Nodosilinea sp. FACHB-141: one gene and its partner. Each later gene encodes a partner of the first gene's protein in a complex. Links are inferred from orthologs where the notes say so. Each region holds a gene or a part of one and is shown in the gene's direction. Other genes may lie near its edges. The genes, in order: H6F59_RS13775 and H6F59_RS20940.

What was found.
Region 2: H6F59_RS13775 (region 1) and H6F59_RS20940 share a complex: the UniProt entries of both Bacillus subtilis proteins name them as parts of the possible RNA degradosome complex. The link is inferred for Nodosilinea sp. FACHB-141 from one-to-one orthologs.

What each region holds. Positions count from the first base shown.
Region 1 is NZ_JACJPP010000012.1:309,976-320,477, forward strand. Bases 564-3,537 are described here. They hold H6F59_RS13775 (polyribonucleotide nucleotidyltransferase), read left to right. Parts: upstream 564-962; coding sequence 963-3,113; downstream 3,114-3,537. Other genes in these bases: H6F59_RS13770 (NAD-dependent epimerase), read right to left, coding at 564-769; tpiA (triose-phosphate isomerase), read left to right, coding at 3,328-3,537. Also shown: more of H6F59_RS13770, read right to left, coding at 1-563; more of tpiA, read left to right, coding at 3,538-4,053; H6F59_RS13785 (pentapeptide repeat-containing protein), read right to left, coding at 4,507-5,223; H6F59_RS13790 (hypothetical protein), read left to right, coding at 5,556-6,326; H6F59_RS13795 (pentapeptide repeat-containing protein), read left to right, coding at 6,401-7,417; Holliday junction branch migration DNA helicase RuvB, read right to left, coding at 7,493-8,656; H6F59_RS13805 (hypothetical protein), read right to left, coding at 8,727-8,936; H6F59_RS13810 (hypothetical protein), read left to right, coding at 9,387-10,046; H6F59_RS13815 (Gldg family protein), read right to left, coding at 10,088-10,502. UniProt on the Bacillus subtilis protein: Involved in mRNA degradation. Catalyzes the phosphorolysis of single-stranded polyribonucleotides processively in the 3'- to 5'-direction. Necessary for competence development in Bacillus subtilis.
Region 2 is NZ_JACJPP010000020.1:203,216-210,972, forward strand. The notes cover bases 3,553-6,516. They hold H6F59_RS20940 (ATP-dependent 6-phosphofructokinase), read left to right. Parts: upstream 3,553-4,407; coding sequence 4,408-5,625; downstream 5,626-6,516. Other genes in these bases: H6F59_RS20935 (HNH endonuclease), read right to left, coding at 3,553-4,114; H6F59_RS20945 (hypothetical protein), read right to left, coding at 5,744-6,193; H6F59_RS20950 (DUF5671 domain-containing protein), read right to left, coding at 6,186-6,516. Outside these bases: H6F59_RS20920 (acyl-CoA dehydrogenase), read left to right, coding at 1-966; H6F59_RS20925 (hypothetical protein), read right to left, coding at 1,082-2,146; H6F59_RS20930 (hypothetical protein), read left to right, coding at 2,598-3,077; more of H6F59_RS20935, read right to left, coding at 3,197-3,552; more of H6F59_RS20950, read right to left, coding at 6,517-6,872; H6F59_RS20955 (transposase), read left to right, coding at 7,094-7,642. UniProt on the Bacillus subtilis protein: Catalyzes the phosphorylation of D-fructose 6-phosphate to fructose 1,6-bisphosphate by ATP, the first committing step of glycolysis.

The sequences.
Region 1 (10,502 bases):
TGCCGATGTTGTAAATCTTGTAGGGAGCCTGGCTGTCGCTATTGGGGTCTGTGCTAGAGACAGGAATGTGTGTCATGACCCGCACGACCCCCTCCACTACGTCGTCAATGTAGGTAAAGTCGCGCTTCATCTGGCCCTGGTTGAACACCTGGATGGGGCGATCGCCTAAAATTGCTTCCACGAACTTGAAGTAGGCCATATCGGGCCGCCCCCAAGGGCCATACACCGTAAAAAATCGCAGGCCTGTGGTGGGAATTTGATACAGGTTGCTGTAGGCGTGGGCCATCAACTCGTTGGCCTTTTTGGTGGCGGCGTAAAGTGACACCGGGTGGTCAACGCGATCGGCCACCGAAAATGGTACCTTGCGATTGGCCCCATACACCGAGCTGGATGACGCAAACACCAAGTGCTCAACCCCTATCATGCGGCAGCCCTCCAGCAGGTTGAGAAACCCCGACAGGTTGCTGTCGGAGTAGGCAAAGGGGTTTTCTAGCGAGTAGCGCACCCCCGCCTGGGCCGCCAGGTGAATGACGTACTGAAACTGGTGGTTGCGAAATAGCGCCAGCATTCCCGCGCGATCGAACAGATCGAGCTGCTCGAAGGTGAAGCCATCGTGGGGTGCGAGCTGGGCGAGGCGATCGCGCTTTAACCCCACGTCGTAGTAGTCGTTGAGGTTGTCGATGCCGTAGACCTGCTGGCCACTGTCTAACAGCCGCCGGGCGACAAACGAGCCCACAAATCCTGCTACTCCAGTAACCAGTACAGCGATGACCGTAGCCTCCTAGGGCCAGAAATTTTATCCTAATCAACGCCCGTAGAGTACCCAAGGGGCCCCAGAACCTTAAGTCTTTTGCCTAATTTTGTCTCTGGCGGCCCATGCAACAAGCCATTGTCGTCATCGGTGCTAGGATCAGGCCAAAGAAACCAAGAAGAATGGTAAGAGAGAAAGGACGTAGTCGTACATGCAAGAATTTGAAAAAACAATCTCCTTCGGTGGTCGCGATATTCACCTGAGGGGTGGGTTACTGGCTCCCCAAGCGGGGGGTGCGGTGTTGGTACAGTCGGGTGAGACCGCGGTTCTGGTGACCGCAACCCGCTCAGCAGGACGTCAAGGCATCGATTTTTTGCCTCTGCTGGTTGATTACGAAGAGCGGCTTTATGCTGCTGGGCGCATCCCCGGTGGATTTTTGCGGCGGGAGGGCCGTCCCCCTGAGCGGGCTACTTTAATCTGTCGCCTGATCGATCGCCCCATGCGACCTCTGTTTCCCCAGTGGCTGCGCGACGACATTCAAATTGTCGCCACTACCTTGGCCATGGATGAGCAGGTACCCCCAGATGTACTGGCGGCCACGGGCGCATCGATTGCGGTACTGCTAGCCAAAATTCCCTTCTACGGCCCCATGGCGGCAGTGCGGGTAGGTCTAGTGGGCGACGACTTTGTCATCAACCCTACCTACAAAGAAGTTGAAACCGGCGATCTCGACCTAGTGGTGGCGGGCTCCCCTGACGGTGTGATCATGGTCGAGGCTGGTGCCAACCAGCTTCCCGAGGCTGACGTGATTGAGGCCATCGACTTTGGCTATGAAGTTGTACAAGATCTGATCAAGGCCCAGCTAGAACTGATCAAAGAGCTAGGCATTGAGATCGTTACCGAGCAAGAGCCTGAGACCGACCCCACCCTGGGGACCTTCATTGAAGAAAAAACTGCCGCTGCCATTAAGGACGTGCTGAAGCAGTTTAGCCTCACCAAGCCCGAGCGCGACGAAAAGCTCGACGCCATTAAAGATGAGCTAGTCGCCGCCATTGACGCCTTGGAGGAAGGAAACCCGATCAAGGTGGCGGTGGCCGAGAATGGTAAAGCCCTGAGCAATACCTATAAGTCGGTGACCAAAAAGCTGATGCGCCAGCAGATCGTTAGTGAGAAGGTGCGGGTCGATGGTCGCCAGCTCGATGAGGTGCGTCCAATCTCCTGCCGAGTGGGACTGTTGCCCAAGCGAGTGCACGGCACTGGGCTATTTCAGCGGGGCCTCACCCAGGTGATGTCGGTTGCCACTCTGGGGACTCCTGGCGATGCCCAAATGATGGACGACCTTCACCCCGACGAAGAGAAGCGCTATCTGCACCACTACAACTTCCCCCCCTACTCGGTAGGTGAGACTCGACCCATGCGATCGCCTGGTCGTCGCGAAATTGGCCACGGTGCTCTCGCCGAGCGTGCCCTGGTGCCAGTGTTACCTTCCAAGGAAGACTTCCCCTACGTGATTCGGGTGGTATCGGAGGTGTTGTCCTCCAACGGCTCCACCTCCATGGGGTCAGTGTGTGGTTCTACCCTGTCGCTGATGGATGCCGGCGTGCCCATCACTAAGCCCGTCAGTGGAGCGGCTATGGGCTTGATCAAAGAAGGCGACGAGGTGCGCATTCTCACCGATATTCAAGGTATCGAAGACTTTTTGGGCGATATGGACTTCAAAGTCGCCGGTACCGACACGGGTATCACCGCCCTGCAAATGGACATGAAAATCACCGGTCTGCCCCTATCGGTGATTGCTGACGCCATCAACCAGGCCAAGCCCGCCCGCCTGCATATCCTTGAAAAAATGCTGGCTACCATTGATACCCCAAGAGCAGAGCTATCGCCCTACGCTCCGCGTCTGATCAGCTTCAAGATCGATCCTGAGATGATCGGCATGGTGATTGGCCCCGGCGGTAAGAAGATCAAGGCGATCACCGAGCAAACCGGCGCTAAGGTCGACATCAACGACGATGGCACCGTCACTGTTTCGGCAATCGAAGGCGAAAAAGCCCTCCAGGCTAAAGCCTTAATCGAATCGATCGTCTTTAAGCCTGCCGCTGGTGATGTGTTTGTGGGCAAAGTGACCCGCGTCATCCCCATTGGGGCCTTTGTAGAATTTATGCCCGGACAGGAGGGCATGGTTCACATTTCGCAACTGGCCGACTATCGAGTGGCCAAGGTCGAAGACGAAGTCAACGTCGGTGACGAAGTGATCATCAAGGTGCGTGAAATTGATGGCCGCGGTCGGATTAATCTGACCCGCCTCAACATTCACCCTGACGAGGCGGCAGCAGCCCGCGAGGCAGCGGCCCTGCGCTAGAGCAGTGAAAAGGTGAGGAAGGTAAGGGAGATGAGGGGGTGAGGCGATCGCAAAGTCCTCTCACTACTTCCCATCTTCTCCATTTCCTCAACTTCCTCATTCCCCTCACCCCCGAATCAAACGTTGTGCGCGGCAACAATTGATTCGGGGGTTCTTTTCTTAGTACGATGCAGGGATGCAATTTTGTATATCTAGCCTTTAACCTCAAAACACTGTGCGCAAAATCGTTATCGCTGGCAACTGGAAAATGTACAAGACCCAGGGCGAAACCCTGGACTTTCTGCGCCATTTTCTTGGACAACTCGCCGACACCCCCGACGGGCGTGAAATAGTTCTGTGTGCACCCTTTACTGCGCTGGGAGCCCTGTCCAAAAGCCTGCACGGAGCCAGAATCAGGGTGGGTGCCCAGAATATTCACTGGCTGCCAGAGGGAGCTTTTACTGGCGAAATCTCGGGGGACATGCTGCGAGAGCTTGGGGTGCGCTATGTAATTGTGGGTCACAGTGAGCGCCGCCAGTACTTCGGCGACACTGATGAAACGGTTAACCTGCGCCTGAAAGCGGCTCAAAAGTCTGGCCTAACCCCAATTTTGTGTGTAGGCGAAACCAAGAGTCAGCGCGATGCTGGCGAAACCGAATCGTTGATTGCCACCCAAATTGAGAAGGGTCTGGTGGATGTCGATCAGAACAATTTGGTCATTGCCTACGAACCGATCTGGGCGATCGGCACTGGAGACACCTGCGAAGCTGCCGATGCTAACCAGGTAATTGGCGGCATTCGCAAGCTGCTGAAAAACCCCGATGTCACTATTCAGTACGGTGGTTCGGTCAAACCTAGCAACGTCGATGAGCTGATGGCTCAGCCCGAGATTGATGGTGCCTTAGTTGGTGGTGCCAGCCTAGAGCCCGAAAGCTTTGCCCGTATCGTCAACTTTCAGTGACCTTAGCTCATATTTTCCGAAGCCATCTTGGCAAAACCAGACTGCCAGGAACGCAACCCAAGACAAAGGCATAGGCAGAACAGGCTAAAGGGCTAGTTTGGCCTGTTCTGCCTATGCCTTTGGGGGTTGACTACGAACGTACTGGTGGTCAGCAGCAGTGGTGGCAACGTAAAGCTTTTGACAATAGGCCAAGCCAGGCTCGCAAATTTCTCTCAGGCTTACTATGACGTTGGAGAAAAGGCTGGCTAACGTGTAGGAACTGGCTGGATTAGATCTGGCCGTGAAGCGGCCTTCGGCTGTCCAGCGTGTCTGAGCAATGCAAGCCCTAGGTGGTTATGAGAACGGCACTATATTTTGTTCCGTTTGTTAGCGGCTTTCGCTTTTGAGAGCCGGGAAGAGAATGCTTTGCGACGGTGTTTAAGCCAATACTATCTGTCTAAATAGGGGACGGCTTTAGGGTTCTGATTGCTCAGCGACGCTCTCAGAATGGCTCTGGTCGCAGCCCTGGGAGGGGTTGATGGGTTGCACGTAGCCTTGATTGTAGGTGCTGCCATCGGGCATGGTGGCAAACTCTAGGCGCGCCCCGGTGAGATTAGCGTTGGTTAAGTCGGCTTCGTAGAGGTCGGCGTAGCGTAGGTCTGCTCCGCGCAGATCTGCGTTTGAGAGATCGGCCTGGCGCAAGATCGCCCCGTAGAGGCTGGCTTCTGAAAGATCAGCCTGGTGCATTTGGGCTGAGCATAGGGCGGCGTCGCGCAACTCGGCTTGGGTGAGAGATGCGCTGGTAAGGTTAGCTTTGACAAGACTGGCATGGAGCATTTGAGCCTGGCTGAGGTCGGCTTGCAACAGATTAGTTTCAGAAAGGTCTGCCCCTTGAAGGTTGGCCTGATGGAGTGTGGCCTGGGTAAGATTCGCTTTATGCAAAACGGCGTTAATTAACTGGGTGCCAGTTAGGTCGGCCCTGGACATGTCAGCCTCTCGAAAATTTTTGCGGCTGAGGTCTTGACTGCTGAGATCGGCATCGGCTAGATCGCAATGCTGACAGCGGCGATCGCCCGGAGTGGCCATAGCTTGGGCCGTAGATACGATCTCTGTGGCGCCATCCCCTGCGGCTTCTAAAGCTTGACGACGACTGAGTTGTTCGTTCGCTACGCGCCACGCGGTGGGGGTCACAGCGGTTAAAAGTACGAGCAGACTGATAAAGATGTTCCACCGCATAGTTCGAGCTGGGTTGCTGGGTATTGGTGTTCCAATACTCAAAGGCACAAACACTAATCAGGAGCGATCGCATCAAGTTCTGATAGAGGTCAAACCTTTCCTTGTAAAGGATCCCAGCTTTTCTATTAGATGGCCGATGTGTCCGTATTTCTACGGATATAGCTCTAAGGATTCATCAAAGTATCACAGAGTACCATCGGTGAATTCGCAGTTCCTTGCTGGTCTATTGCGTATTCTGAAGGGGATCTTCTGGAGGGTGATTTATTCACCTCAGTGTGTTCTCTGCTATGGATAACTCTCCCTTTCGTCGTATTGTCTTGCCAGCGCTGCTAGCCTCTAGTGCTGGGTTTGCGGCACTGACCTGGCCAATGGCTTCCGATCGCGCAGTCCGAGTTTCGGAGCAGCTGCCCCAACCACTAAGCTACTGGGTCGACTCAGCTCTAATCACCAACCAGCACAAGGAATTTTCGATTCGCTACATTGGCTTTGCAATCCTGTCGAGCGTTGCGATCGGTATCGGTACTGCTGAGGCCATGCGCGTTCGGCAGGGCCGAGTGCAACGGCATCAGGGCTTGCTTGATCAGGTGCTGCTAGCAGACGACCAGCAGGAGGACTTTGAGAGCGATCGCCTGCCTACCGCTGACACCATAAACCAATCGCATTCTATTGAATTGGCCGCAGCCAGCCACGATGCAGCGCTAACTGCAACTACCACCAAGACGACCACAGCTCTTGATTGGGCTAGCCTGCTGCCCGCTGCCCCAGATGCCCAGGCCAAAGTGGAGCTAACGTCTAGCCCTATGAATGAGCATGCGCTTTACCACATTCAAGGTGCTGATCAAGGCCGCAGTTTGGCCCTTGCCGTTGAGGGTGAGTACTACCGCTACTACCGCAACCGCCCCGATCTAGACAAAGCTCGAATGCTGGTGCAACAGCTTCAGCAGCAAGGCAAACGCGCCCTCGCTACCCGAGATGACAACGGCTATGTGGTTTGGGTTCATCAGCCCGAACGGCCGCAGCAGGCCGTTCCCTGGCTAGGGCGTTTGGCCACAAGCTAGGGGTGCCAGCCCAGTAGGCAAAAGTCGGTTGATCACTAACGATGTTCCCAGGCAATGTTGAGCGGTATGCAGGCATGAATCTCAAAACGCTAGAAAATCTTTGGACGGCCTTTGTAGAAGGGGAGCGAGACTTTACCGGCATCAATCTGGCCGGAGCCGACCTCAACCACTGGAGTTTAGCCAGGGTTGATTTTTGGGGGGCCGACTTTAGTGGGGCAAACCTTACCCAAGCTAATTTTCGTCGGGCTAACCTCAAACAGACCCAGTTCTGCAACGCCAAACTGGTGGGGGCCGACCTGCGCTGGGCCGATCTGCGCGAGGCCGTGCTGACCGGGGCCAACCTCGATGATGCGCGTTTGGAAGGAGCCCTCTACAATGCCCAAACTCAGTTTCCCGAAGGATTTAACCCTGGGCAGGCCCGCATGTGGAGCCTGGCACCAGGGGCGGCCCTCGCGACTAAAGATTTGCGAGAGCGCGATCTGGGCGGCACCGACTTAACTGCTGCCGATCTCAGCGGGGCACTGCTGGTGAACAGTCAATTGTTTGGGGCGGTGCTAAGACGCAGCAACCTGCTCAGTGCTCTGATTGGCGATAGCGATCTGCGCTACGCTGACCTGCGTCAGGCCACGCTGATGTTGGCCGACCTGCGTGGAGCCGACCTGCGCCATAGCGACCTGGGCCGTGCCAATCTAATTGGGGCCAACCTGCGAGGGTGTCAGCTAGCCCACGCCAACTTAGACGGTGCCCTCTACTCTGACAGCACCCATTTCCCACGAGGGTTTCAGGTGCCTGAAACGCTGCACCACCTGGCCCCAGGCGCATCCCTGTGGGGAGCTGACCTCAGCGGGGCAAGGCTGACTGGCATAGACCTCAGTGGGGCCAATTTAGCTGGGGCTAACCTTATGCACGCCGATCTGTGGGGCGCTTGTCTCGCCAACGCTGACCTCAGCGGAGCGAACCTGCTGGGAGCAAACCTGCTGGGGACCGACCTGACTGGAGCCAATCTCAACCAAACCAACCTGATGCAAGCAATCATCGACATGCCGGGAGACGTAGCGGGGACGGTTGCTTTGGATAGCCAGCCAGCTTAGGCGCTGGGATTGGGTACAAGGTTGACGGGGTAAGAAACGATTTAGAACCCTGTGCCTTTGTCCCCATCCCTCGGCTTACAACAGTGTCATCTGGCTGCCATCGCCCGGTAGCGCTTCGTCATAGCCCAGATGGCGGCGGGCGGCAGGGGTGACCACTCGGCCCCGGGGAGTGCGCTGTAGATAGCCAATTTGCAGCAGGTAAGGTTCGTAGACTTCCTCAATGGTTTGGGGGTCTTCGCCCGTGGAGGCGGCCATGGTATCGAGACCAACGGGACCACCGCCAAAGTTTTCGATCATCACTGACAGCAGGCGGCGATCGGTCCAGTCGAGGCCGCAGGGGTCAACGTTGAATAGTTCTAGCGCTTCGGCAGCTAGGGCGGCGGTAATGGGGCCTGCCCTCTTAACCTCAGCATAGTCGCGCACTCGTCGCAGCAGGCGGTTGGCAATGCGAGGGGTGCCCCGGGCGCGGCGGGCAATTTCTTCAGCTCCGGCGGGTTCAATGGGGGTTTTGAGGACGTCGGCGGTGCGCAACACGATGGGCTGAAGCTCATCGATCTCGTAGAAGCGCAGCCGCTGGATGAGACCGAAGCGATCGCGCAGCGGAGAACTCAGCGCTCCTACCCTGGTCGTTGCCCCTACCAACGTAAACGGGCACAGCGGAATGCTGCGAGTGCGGGCCGACTGCCCTTTGCCAATGGTGATATCCAGCCGTGAGTCTTCCATGGCTGGGTAGAGAATTTCTTCGGTCACCCGGGGCAGCCGGTGGATTTCGTCAATAAACAGCACATCCCCCGGCTTGAGATTGACTAGCAGGCCAGCAATGTCGCGGGGGCGCTCTAGGGCAGGGGCCGTGGTGATTTTGCAGGTCACCCCCATCTCCTGGGCCAAAATTAGCGCCATGGTGGTTTTGCCCAGCCCTGGCGGCCCATACAACAGCAGATGGTCAAGCGGCTCTTGCCGCGACTGAGCCGCCTGAATGGCAATGCCCAGCACTTCCTTTAGGGAAGATTGGCCAATGTAGTCTTGCAATCGCTGGGGCCGCAGGGTGTCTTCTGGGGCCGTGGATGGTGCCGCCTCGGTAACTTCATCCCCTAAATCTTCTGGCTGCATCTCCCCACCTTTGACGAGGGAGAGTAGCGGCTGCAATTCAACCGCTTCGGAGGGCTGTGCTGACGGTTTAGACTGGGCTCGCTTGGGCTTAGCTGAATCGTCGGCGGTGTGAGAAGAAACAATGGCCATAGGGGGAGCCTAATGGGCGGCCCCCCCATAATACTGTGGTGCATTTGCACTATCAAGCCATTGGTCAGCGCTACAGCAGGATGAGCAGCCCTACGCCAAAGCCGAGCATGCCTAAAATAACTGAACCTAGGCCGTCGCTTTTAGGTTCTGGGGAGAGGCTCAGGTCTTTTTCAAAGTCGCATTTGAGACAGTGGTACACCGTGGGCTTGTATTCCACAATGCTGTGAACGCCGCATTCGGGACACTGTACGCTGGGTGGGGTGAGGGTAGATACAGTCATGGCTACACACCTAATGGGTAAACGGGCAACCAGGAGAACCTCAGACTAGGTTTGAATTGCTTCAAAAACCAGACTGAAGGATTCGCTCAACAGCAGAGAACACCCCAACAGCATGGAACAAATGTCCTGGTTGCGCGAGGGGAAAAACTTCTGAAAAATTCTGTTCTTAATTCAGGAGTTATTTGCTGATGTGCGATCGCGATCGGCTTGGCTAGGGCGCGTGTAGCAAAACAAGGAACACAGAAAGGCTTAAAAACGAAAAAATGCCTAATAGGTTCAACTTTTGGCTTTTTTTGGCTGTCTTCACCTCAGGTTCACTGGCTGTAGGGCCACTAATCGCGGTCAATTTGCCCATGCCGACGGGTATTGCCGACTAGACCCGACTAAATCCGATGGCTGTTGTCGCTGTGCAAAAGGCAAGCTGAGCCTAGCGATTTAGTGATATTTGCGATGCCCACACCAAAGTTTTTGAAACAGGCAGCGATTGCCCTGATTGGTTTTGAGGTGGGGCTGGCTTTGACCTATTTGGCCCTAGTCAATCGGCGGGGCGAGGCGGGGCTATTTGACTTTAATGGGTTGCGATCGCTGCCCTCTTGGCTACAGGCGATCCTGCTGGGCACGATTGGGCTGCTGTGTGTGGGTGTGCTGCGGTCTCGGCGGCACATGGCTAGGCCGATCTCCTGGGTGCTGCCTAGTGCTGTGGCGCTGCTCTGCTTCTTGGGTGCTGCGGATGAGTTGCTCAAGTTCCATCTCACCCTGCGGCAGGTGGACTGGAAATTGGTCTACCTCAGCCTCTTGGTGGCGATCGCGGTGTTGGGGTTTCGAGATTTAGTCTGGCTGTGGCGTACCCACCGGCCCACGGTACTGGGGGTGCTGGCGGGGCTGGGGATTTTCTTGCTGGGCGGGTTTGGAACCGAGATGGCCAAGGATGCGATCGCGGCAGCGCTACCCTCTCATTCCTCATCGGCAACCGTCCTTCTAATCGAGCATCTCCGCATCACCCTAGAGGAACTGGCAGAACTTCTGGGTGAAACCATCATTCTTTATGCCGTGGCCTGCTTTGCCCAACAGGTTTCACATACCCAGGCGCAAACGTTCAATTATCCCTAAGGCGGTTTCTGGTGCCCTCAAACAGACTTGGGCAGGCTGTTCTATCGCCGCCGCAACCACATCAGCACGGCTAAACCAAGACCGATTGCCGGCAGCACCAGCAGGGCAAATACTCCCAAACCAATCTGCTGCTGCACCGTTAAGGTAATGCGGCGGTTGGTGACTTCGCGGGGGCGAATGGAGAGGGTAGCGTCGGTTTGCTGACCCAGCCAGCTGACGGCATTGAGAAAGACATCGCCATTGAGCTGCTGCTCAAATAGGCCATCGGTGGCAAAGGTGGCGTTGCCAATCACGACTAGGCGCGACTCCGGCGGTGGTTCACCTTCGGCAGCAGCGGCCCCATCAACGGGGCGACTGAGGGCGACCCCCAGGGTGTAGGGGCCAGAGGGCGGCGCGTTTTCGTCGTATTGCAGCTCGCCCTCGGTAGAGAGGGCTTCGGCCCGACTCTGGGGGTTG
Region 2 (7,757 bases), on another replicon or contig:
CGCACCCTGATGATCTTCGGCCAGGGCGTCATCCGCTGCCACCCCTACCTCTACGCCGAGATTCAAGCCCTGTATGACGCGGACTGGGTCGCCTTTGACCGACTGCTGTGGGGTCACGTTGGCGCATTTATTCGCAACGTCGGTCGCTCCATCGGGCTGGGTCTCACCCAGGGGCGACTGGCCCAAGCCCCTGTCAGCGGCCCTACCGCCCCCTACTACCGCAAACTCTCCTGGGCCTCAGCCACCTTTGCCGTGCTCACAGATATCGCGCTAATCCGCTACGGCGGCAGCCTCAAGCGCCATGAAAACCTCACCGGCCGCTACGCCGATGCCCTCTCCTGGTTATATCTGACTAGCGCTGTGCTGCGCCGGTTTGAGGCCGAGGGGAGACCCGACGCCGACTTGGCAACGGTGCAGTGGGCAGCTCAGTATGGTCTAGTTCAAATTCAAACCGCCTTTGAGGGCATCGTTGGCAACCTGTCTCTCCCCGTAGTTGGGCCGCTGTTGAAACCGTTGATGGGGCTGGGCCTGCGGCTAAATCCCCTAGCGACTTTGCCCACCGATGCCTTGGGTCACCAGGTCGCCAAGGATCTACAAAAGACTGGGGAAATGCGCGATCGCCTCACCGCTGGCATCTACCTGCCCGCCGACCCTACCGATGCCCTGGGCCGCCTGGAGCAAGCCCATGCCCTCAGTCAGCAGGCCGACGCTATTCACCATCGCCTCAAAGACGCCGTCCGCAACGGGCAGCTATCCATCGATAGCCCCAATCAAACCGAATCCCTGGAGACCCTAGCCCATCGGGCGGGTCTGCTCACCCAGCTCGAATGGGATCTGCTGATGGCAGCGGCCGAGGCCCGCAAAGATGCTATCCAGGTCGATGCCTTCACCTTTGAGGAATACGAGGCCGGCAGCACATTAGATCGGGCTAACGCCCCTCAGCCGTTGCTATCTGATCGAGGATGAGATATCCCACGTCGAGACTCATAAAATTTAAGTTGGGACTCTTTTAGAATCAAGAGAGTCTCACCATAAGATCAAGAGTCGGCTGGTGTCTTAGCGCCCATCAGCCGACTCTTATCTATAGCCCCGACAAGCGCACCTTGTAGGGAATTTCTTCGACTGGCACATCTTCAACGTCCCAGTCGTCGTAGCGCAGCTGAAGCCGCTTTTCTCCGGCGTATCCCACTAGCTTGCCCCCGTAGTGTTTGGCCTCGGTGCCCAAGCTTTGGATGCGCACCATACCGTTGAAAACCGTCGCTCGGGCCAGATAAATCACCAAGTCATCCCGAGAAGGGCGATTCACCGTCGTACTGGCGGTCAAGTGGCCCAGGCCGCGCTCATCCATTTCTTGCCCCAGGGCCAGCGCCGTGTTGCGAATGCCGCGAATCGCCACGATCGCCGCCGCCACCGCCATGGTGATATCAACCCCTTCATCGGTCAAAATTTCTTGGGTAGATAGAAACTGAAAATTGCGTTCGCCCAAATCATTGCGAATGCGGCGGTGAATCAAATTCTCTGACTGATAGTTGGTCAGGGCACCCACGATCGCACCACAGGCCGCCCGAGGTTCCCGCCAGGGAGACTCACGGGTTTTGCCATAGACCTGCTTGCCATCTTCTTGAATGCGCCCCACGTGGGTTTTGAGATCGATCGCCACCAGCGAAATCGACTGCGGGTTGCCCTCATAAACCCGCCGCTTGAGCTTCTCATCCAGCTCGTGGGCAACCGTTACATGGGCTAGAGTGGCCCCATTGTCAGTGCCGCCCCCGGCGGGGAAAAACGCCTCCAGCTTGAGTTCGCCAATCTCCGACAGGGTCGCAAACCGGGAAGCCACCACATCGCGGTAACGCTTCGTCGCTTCACCCTGGTGAATGCGATCGCCGCAGTTGGTATAGGCCAGCGTCGTCACCGCGCTGGGTAAATTCATGTCGGCTCCGCAGGCCTGAATATCTGTCGGGCTAGCCCCGGCAAATTGCAGCTCGTCGCGCAACAGTTGCAGCCCCTTGATCAGCGCGTAGCGATCGCTGACGATCTCGTTTAGATAGTTGTGGTAGGCATTGCGCTCCATGCCGAAGCTGGCGGAAAGCTGCCAAAATCGCTCAATTCGCGCCTGGCTTGGGGCAGCGTCAAAGGGCAAAGTCATGGAAAGTAGACCCTTTTGGATGAGATAGCTGATTTAGACTCATGCCATAGTAAGCGGTCTAGCTCAAAAATCATCCTCTGAGTGACCCTAAACCGAGGTGAGATTTCTTTACGTCTCAATTGTCTTATTCTAAGTCCATGAAATATTTAAATGAGACTGGTTAAGGGATGCATGAGTCTCATTGTGAGACTTCGGCCTCTGAGTTGTTTGGAATGCGATCGCACCTTTCTACTCCAGCACTTTGTAATTTGGGCACCTTGCATACCCTTGAACAGTCGAGACAACTGTGCTGCATTATTTAATTCTTAATCCCTAACTCTTGCCCATCAAAAATTTTCGTTAATCAAAAGTTTCGGTAATTAACAACAGCGTACGCAAAGCCGATATCGTCCTATATTTTCAGTATTTTGTTGTCATAAATACATTACTAAGCCCTTACCGAGATAAAAGCATGCTTAAACCCTCTATGATTCCTGCCCTGGCCGCCAGTGCGCTGTTGATTACTTTGGTGGCCTGTCAGCCTACGGCCACCACCCCAGACACCAGTGGAGACACCACCACTGAAACTCCCGTCGCGGAGGCACCAGACAGTGATGCCGTTGTTGGCGATCGCGCCGACTACATCGAAGTGCCCTTGCCTGGGGGAGCCGTCGGGGAAGACCCCACCGAAATTGCCCTTGCCGCCTTTGGCAGCACCGAACCGGGGGAAGGCAACTTTGAAGAAGAGGTTGAACTGGTAGACCAAACCGACGACCAATCCCTAGTGATTCTCACTCAAACTGGCCTCGCTGACGACTCCGTCAACGGCACGCGCTATCGCCTGGAGTTTGTGCCCGAGGGCGACCAGTGGCGGCTCGACTGGGCTGGTAGCCAGGTGCGTTGCCAACTTGACCGGGGCTCTCAAGAGTGGTCCACCGATTTGTGCAAATAAGCCAGCCCTAATGCTGTCAACCCCTTCCTTGCGCTTACCTCCTGACCCAGTTAACCGGTCTGGGTCGGTAAGCCTGGCTAATATCCGTTCAGCAAGAGCACCATGTGTCTGTAAGCGGTCTACGCTTTAGAAGCTATGAAATTATCTGGATCTTCGGCCTGTCCGTTGCTCTCAAAACCGCCTGCTTCTACATGGCGCAAAATGGATTGCACGATCGGCAGCGCAATGCTAACCCCAAAAAGAGCATTAAAACCAGCGATCACAGCGGGCGCTGATAAAACGACCGCAATTTCTGGAAAAAGCGCGATTACAGTAATCAAAATTAGAAAGAAAATCGGGGTAGCAATACCCGCACTGACAGCCGCTGCCACGATTTTGTCTCGAAATTCCTCTGCTGTAATGTCTCCACGGTGGAGATCTAGCGTGTAGGCCACGGCTGTGACTACAGCCTGAGTTAGCACAGCAGTGCCGGTCGCGGCTAACCCCAGTTTGCCAATGGTCAACGAATTTTTGAGCACCGAGTCGACAGCGTTATAGAGCCGAATGTAGACCTGCTCTTGCCCCGTCATCATGTCGGCACCGCGTCGCAGGTTATTCGTACCAACTTCCCAAACGATGTTCTCAGCGCCGTTGCTGCCACCTCGGGCATGGGGTCGAATGTGGCTGCCGTGCTTGTCGGAGAGAAACACCCGAATATCGCGCTCGCTCGCCCCCAATTTAGAGGTGCCCGGAATTTTGTTAAACAGCGCCATAACATCGGCTTCAGACCGAGGCGTATCGCCAAGTCGTACTCCCGCTGTTTGCACTCGCCGCGCCAGCTTGGGCATTTCTGCGGCTAGCTCCTGAGCGGTGCGCGGCAGATCCTGCAATGCTTGAGCGATCGCAGCGCCGGAGGTTGCCGCACCCGCCAGGGTAGTTTGCACAGAGCTGACAGCAATTTTGGCTTCCGAAGCCGCAGTCTCAATGTGAGTGCCAAGCTGATGTGCGGCCTCAGCCGCTGTGTCAGAGAGCGCTTTGGCAGGGTTGAAAAAATTCATTAGGATTTAGCACTATCTCTCATCAAACGTAAGCGTACCCTTCACGTCCTAGGAGAATCTGCAATTGGCAGCGCTTCATAGAGCCTCGACCGTGAGGTCAAGAATTTGTTTGGGTGCTCCACCAAATCGGCAGGCGGCGGATGCACCGCCGGCAATTGGGCTGAAGTCGGCATAGCCATCATCGTTAACGAAGATTATTCTCCGTTAAGACTGTTGAAGACTGTTGAAGAAGGCAATCCCCAAGGCTCGATTGGCTTGAGGATTGATGAGATTAGCCCTTCGGATACCGTTCTATGACCTCCATTCAGCGCATTGGCATTCTCACCAGCGGCGGCGACTGCCCCGGCCTCAACGCCGTCATTCGAGCAGTGGTTAAATGCGCTAATCGGCGCGGGTGGGATGTCATTGGCATACCCTACAGCACCGATGGCTTTATGCAGGTGGCCGACGGGCAGTACGAGCCTGAAAACTTACTGCTCACCGACCACGGCTACGATATCCCCGGCATTTTGCAAGGGCTTGACGTGCTGCAATTTCTTAGCGGCACCATCCTGGGCTCGCTCAGCAAAAGCCGCTTTGACGGGCCTGACCAGGTCAGCAAAATTTTGGCGGGCTACGAAAAACTCAACCTTGACGCCCTGATTGCCATCGGCGGCGACGGCAGCCTTGACATCATCTATGACCTAGCTCAGCGCGGCGGCTGGAACCTGATTGGCATTCCTAAAACCATCGACAACGACGTACCGTTCACCGAAAAATCCATCGGTTTCAACACGGCGGTGCAGACGGTGAACAGCGCCCTCTACGATCTCACCTTTACCGCCGCTAGCCACGATCGCGTCATGGTAGTCGAGGTTATGGGTCGAGATGCGGGGCATTTGGCGCTTCACGGCGGCATTGCGGGCGGGGCCGACGTCATTCTCATTCCTGAACTGGTGCCTGACTTGAGCCCCCTGGTGGTCACTCAGATCTGTCAGCACATCGCTGATCTGCGCCAGCGGGGCCGCAAGTTTGCTCTGGTGGTGGTGGCCGAGGGCGTTCACGGCGAAGACGGCAAACCCAAACACCTGATTGGTGAATCTTTGGCGACTGCGATCGCCGATCGCAGCCGCACCCTTTGCCAAACCGGCGATACCGCCTATTGCGACATGGACCGAGTCGAAACCCGCGCCATGGTGCTGGGCCACATTCAGCGCAGCGGTATCCCCACCGCCAGCGATCGCCTGCTGGCCTCGGCCTTTGGTCGCAAAGCCGTCGATCTGATCGCTGAAGGCCGCTACAACCGCCTGGTGGTTTGGGAAGCGGGCCGCGTCCGCTCCAAAGACCTGAGCGACGTGATTGCCACCGTGCGCGAGTGCCATCTGCGCGGCACTTGCCCCAGCCCCGTAGAAACAGACAGCACTATGGTAAAAGTGGCCAGGTCGCTGGGCATCTACGTGGGCGATCCCGATACGCTGCCTGACCCGAAAGCGGTGATGACAGAGATTCACGAGGTCTCTGCAATGGCCTAATCGACCCACCCGTAGGGGCAAATGCCATTTGCCCAGCCCTAACCCTGATTGGCTACAGCCACAAATGCTGCATAGGGGCGCGAGCCTTGCGCCCCTATGGTTGCCGCTAGCCAGTCGATCAGTAAACCAAGGTTGGATACTCCGTCACGTCAAACTCAAAGCAGTGCCGCCCCTCAGGGTGCTGCCATCGCCCTGCATCGGGGTTTGACTCCTGAGGGCTGAGGCGGTGGGTGCTGCTGTCGGTATCGAAGGTGGCACAGAGGTTAAAGTCGCGATCGCCCAGCCGCTCATATTCGTAGGGCTGGTTGGTCAGCGGGTCGTTGCGCAGTTCGATCGCATCTAGGGTGGCGGGCAGCTCAAAGCTGTCGTCATCGGCCAGATATTGCTCGTGGAGGCGTTGGGCGATCGATGCCACATCCTGCAACCGCTGGCGATCGGCGGCGATTTCACGCTGCCGTCCTGGTGTACCCAGCACCCAGAAGCCTGCAACGATCGCCAGCCCTACTGCCGCCGTGGCTACCGCTGCAAATGCCCGATCAAAAGTCCGATTATCAAACGTCTTATTCATGGGCCAAATTTAGAACCTTAGGGGCAGGCTTGCGCCGAATCCAGTCGAAGTAGTACCACAGCACCCCGCCGTCGAGCACCAGCACTACCAGCACCTTGAGCAAAAAGCGCGGCGTCAGCTCGCCTCGCAAAAACGAGGTCAAAAAGGCAATCACTGCGCCAATGGCAATGATGGTAGCGATCAGCAAGGTTAGATAGGTGAGCACCTTGCGCACCTCCGAGAAATGCTTTTCGCGGTGGGCCGCCAGGTCGCGGTTGATCTGCCGCATCAGCCCCAGGTACACCGGGTAGGCCACCAGCAGCCGGGCTAGGGCAAAGGCTACCTGCCAGGATGGGTCGCCGTAGTAGTTGTTTAAACTGTCGGGAATCAGGTGGTTGATGAAGATGAAGGCCATCTCACCGAGCGCTTGAATCCAAATGCCCAGGGTGACAAAGGCCAATAAGTAAAAGAAGGCATCGCGCGCTAGCTCGCCCGATCCGCCGCGCGGTGTGGGCAGTGGGCGACCCACCAACCCTTCGTACACTTCGAAAAAGGCGCGCTCTACCTCTCGCGAGGGCCAGCCGTAGTCGCGCAGCAGTCTGCTGATGAATTCGTCGGAGGAGCCGCGATCGCGCGCCAGCAAAATAAATTGCACTAGCTCGCTGCGACTGTCGGGGGTAGGGGGAAGATCTGTACTCATGGGCCTACGGTAATCCGCCATAGATATTCTAAAAAGAATGAGTGATCCACCTGTTTAACTGTCCTTTAACACCGGAATCAGAGGGAGGCTCAATTTGACATTGCCTCCTGTAGGGGCATTGCAGTGCAATGCCCCTACGCCGATCGCTGCAATAAACGGCAAATTTGAACCAACACGGTTTCACAAGGGCATCCTCAAGGCACTGACCGTCAACCCTGCCGATGAAGTATAACCCCGACAAACATCACCGTCGTTCCTTGCGCCTCAAAGGGTACGACTACTCATCCGCAGGGGCGTATTTCATCACGATCTGCACCTTTCAACGCCATTGCCTATTTGGACAGGTAGTCAATGGTGAAATGCAAATCAGTGAATTTGGTTCTATCGCAACAGAATGCTGGCAAGCAATTCCCGAGCATTTTCCACATATCGAACTTGATGGATACATTGTGATGCCTAATCATGTCCATGGAATTTTGTTTGCCGAGGATCCCCGTGGGGGCATTGCACTGCAATGCCCCTACACCTCTGCATTTGGCAAGATGTCCTCCGGTTCAATTTCAACAGTTGTTCGTTCCTACAAATCTGCCACGACCAAACGCATCAACACCCTGCGCGATGCAGCAGGCACACCGGTTTGGCAGCGCAACTATTACGACCACATCATTCGGAACGAGCGATCGCTCCAGCACATGCGTCACTACATCACAAACAATCCTGTATCCTGGGCCGACGACCAACTGCATCCATGCAACCCATCAAAATGGTGATGACTATCTCAGTGGAGAGGAATGAAATTTTGGTTGCCGAAGACACCTGTAGGGGCATTGCAGTGTGTCATCCGACGTAAGGTTGTACCCCCAAGGCACGACATAAAGTTGTGCC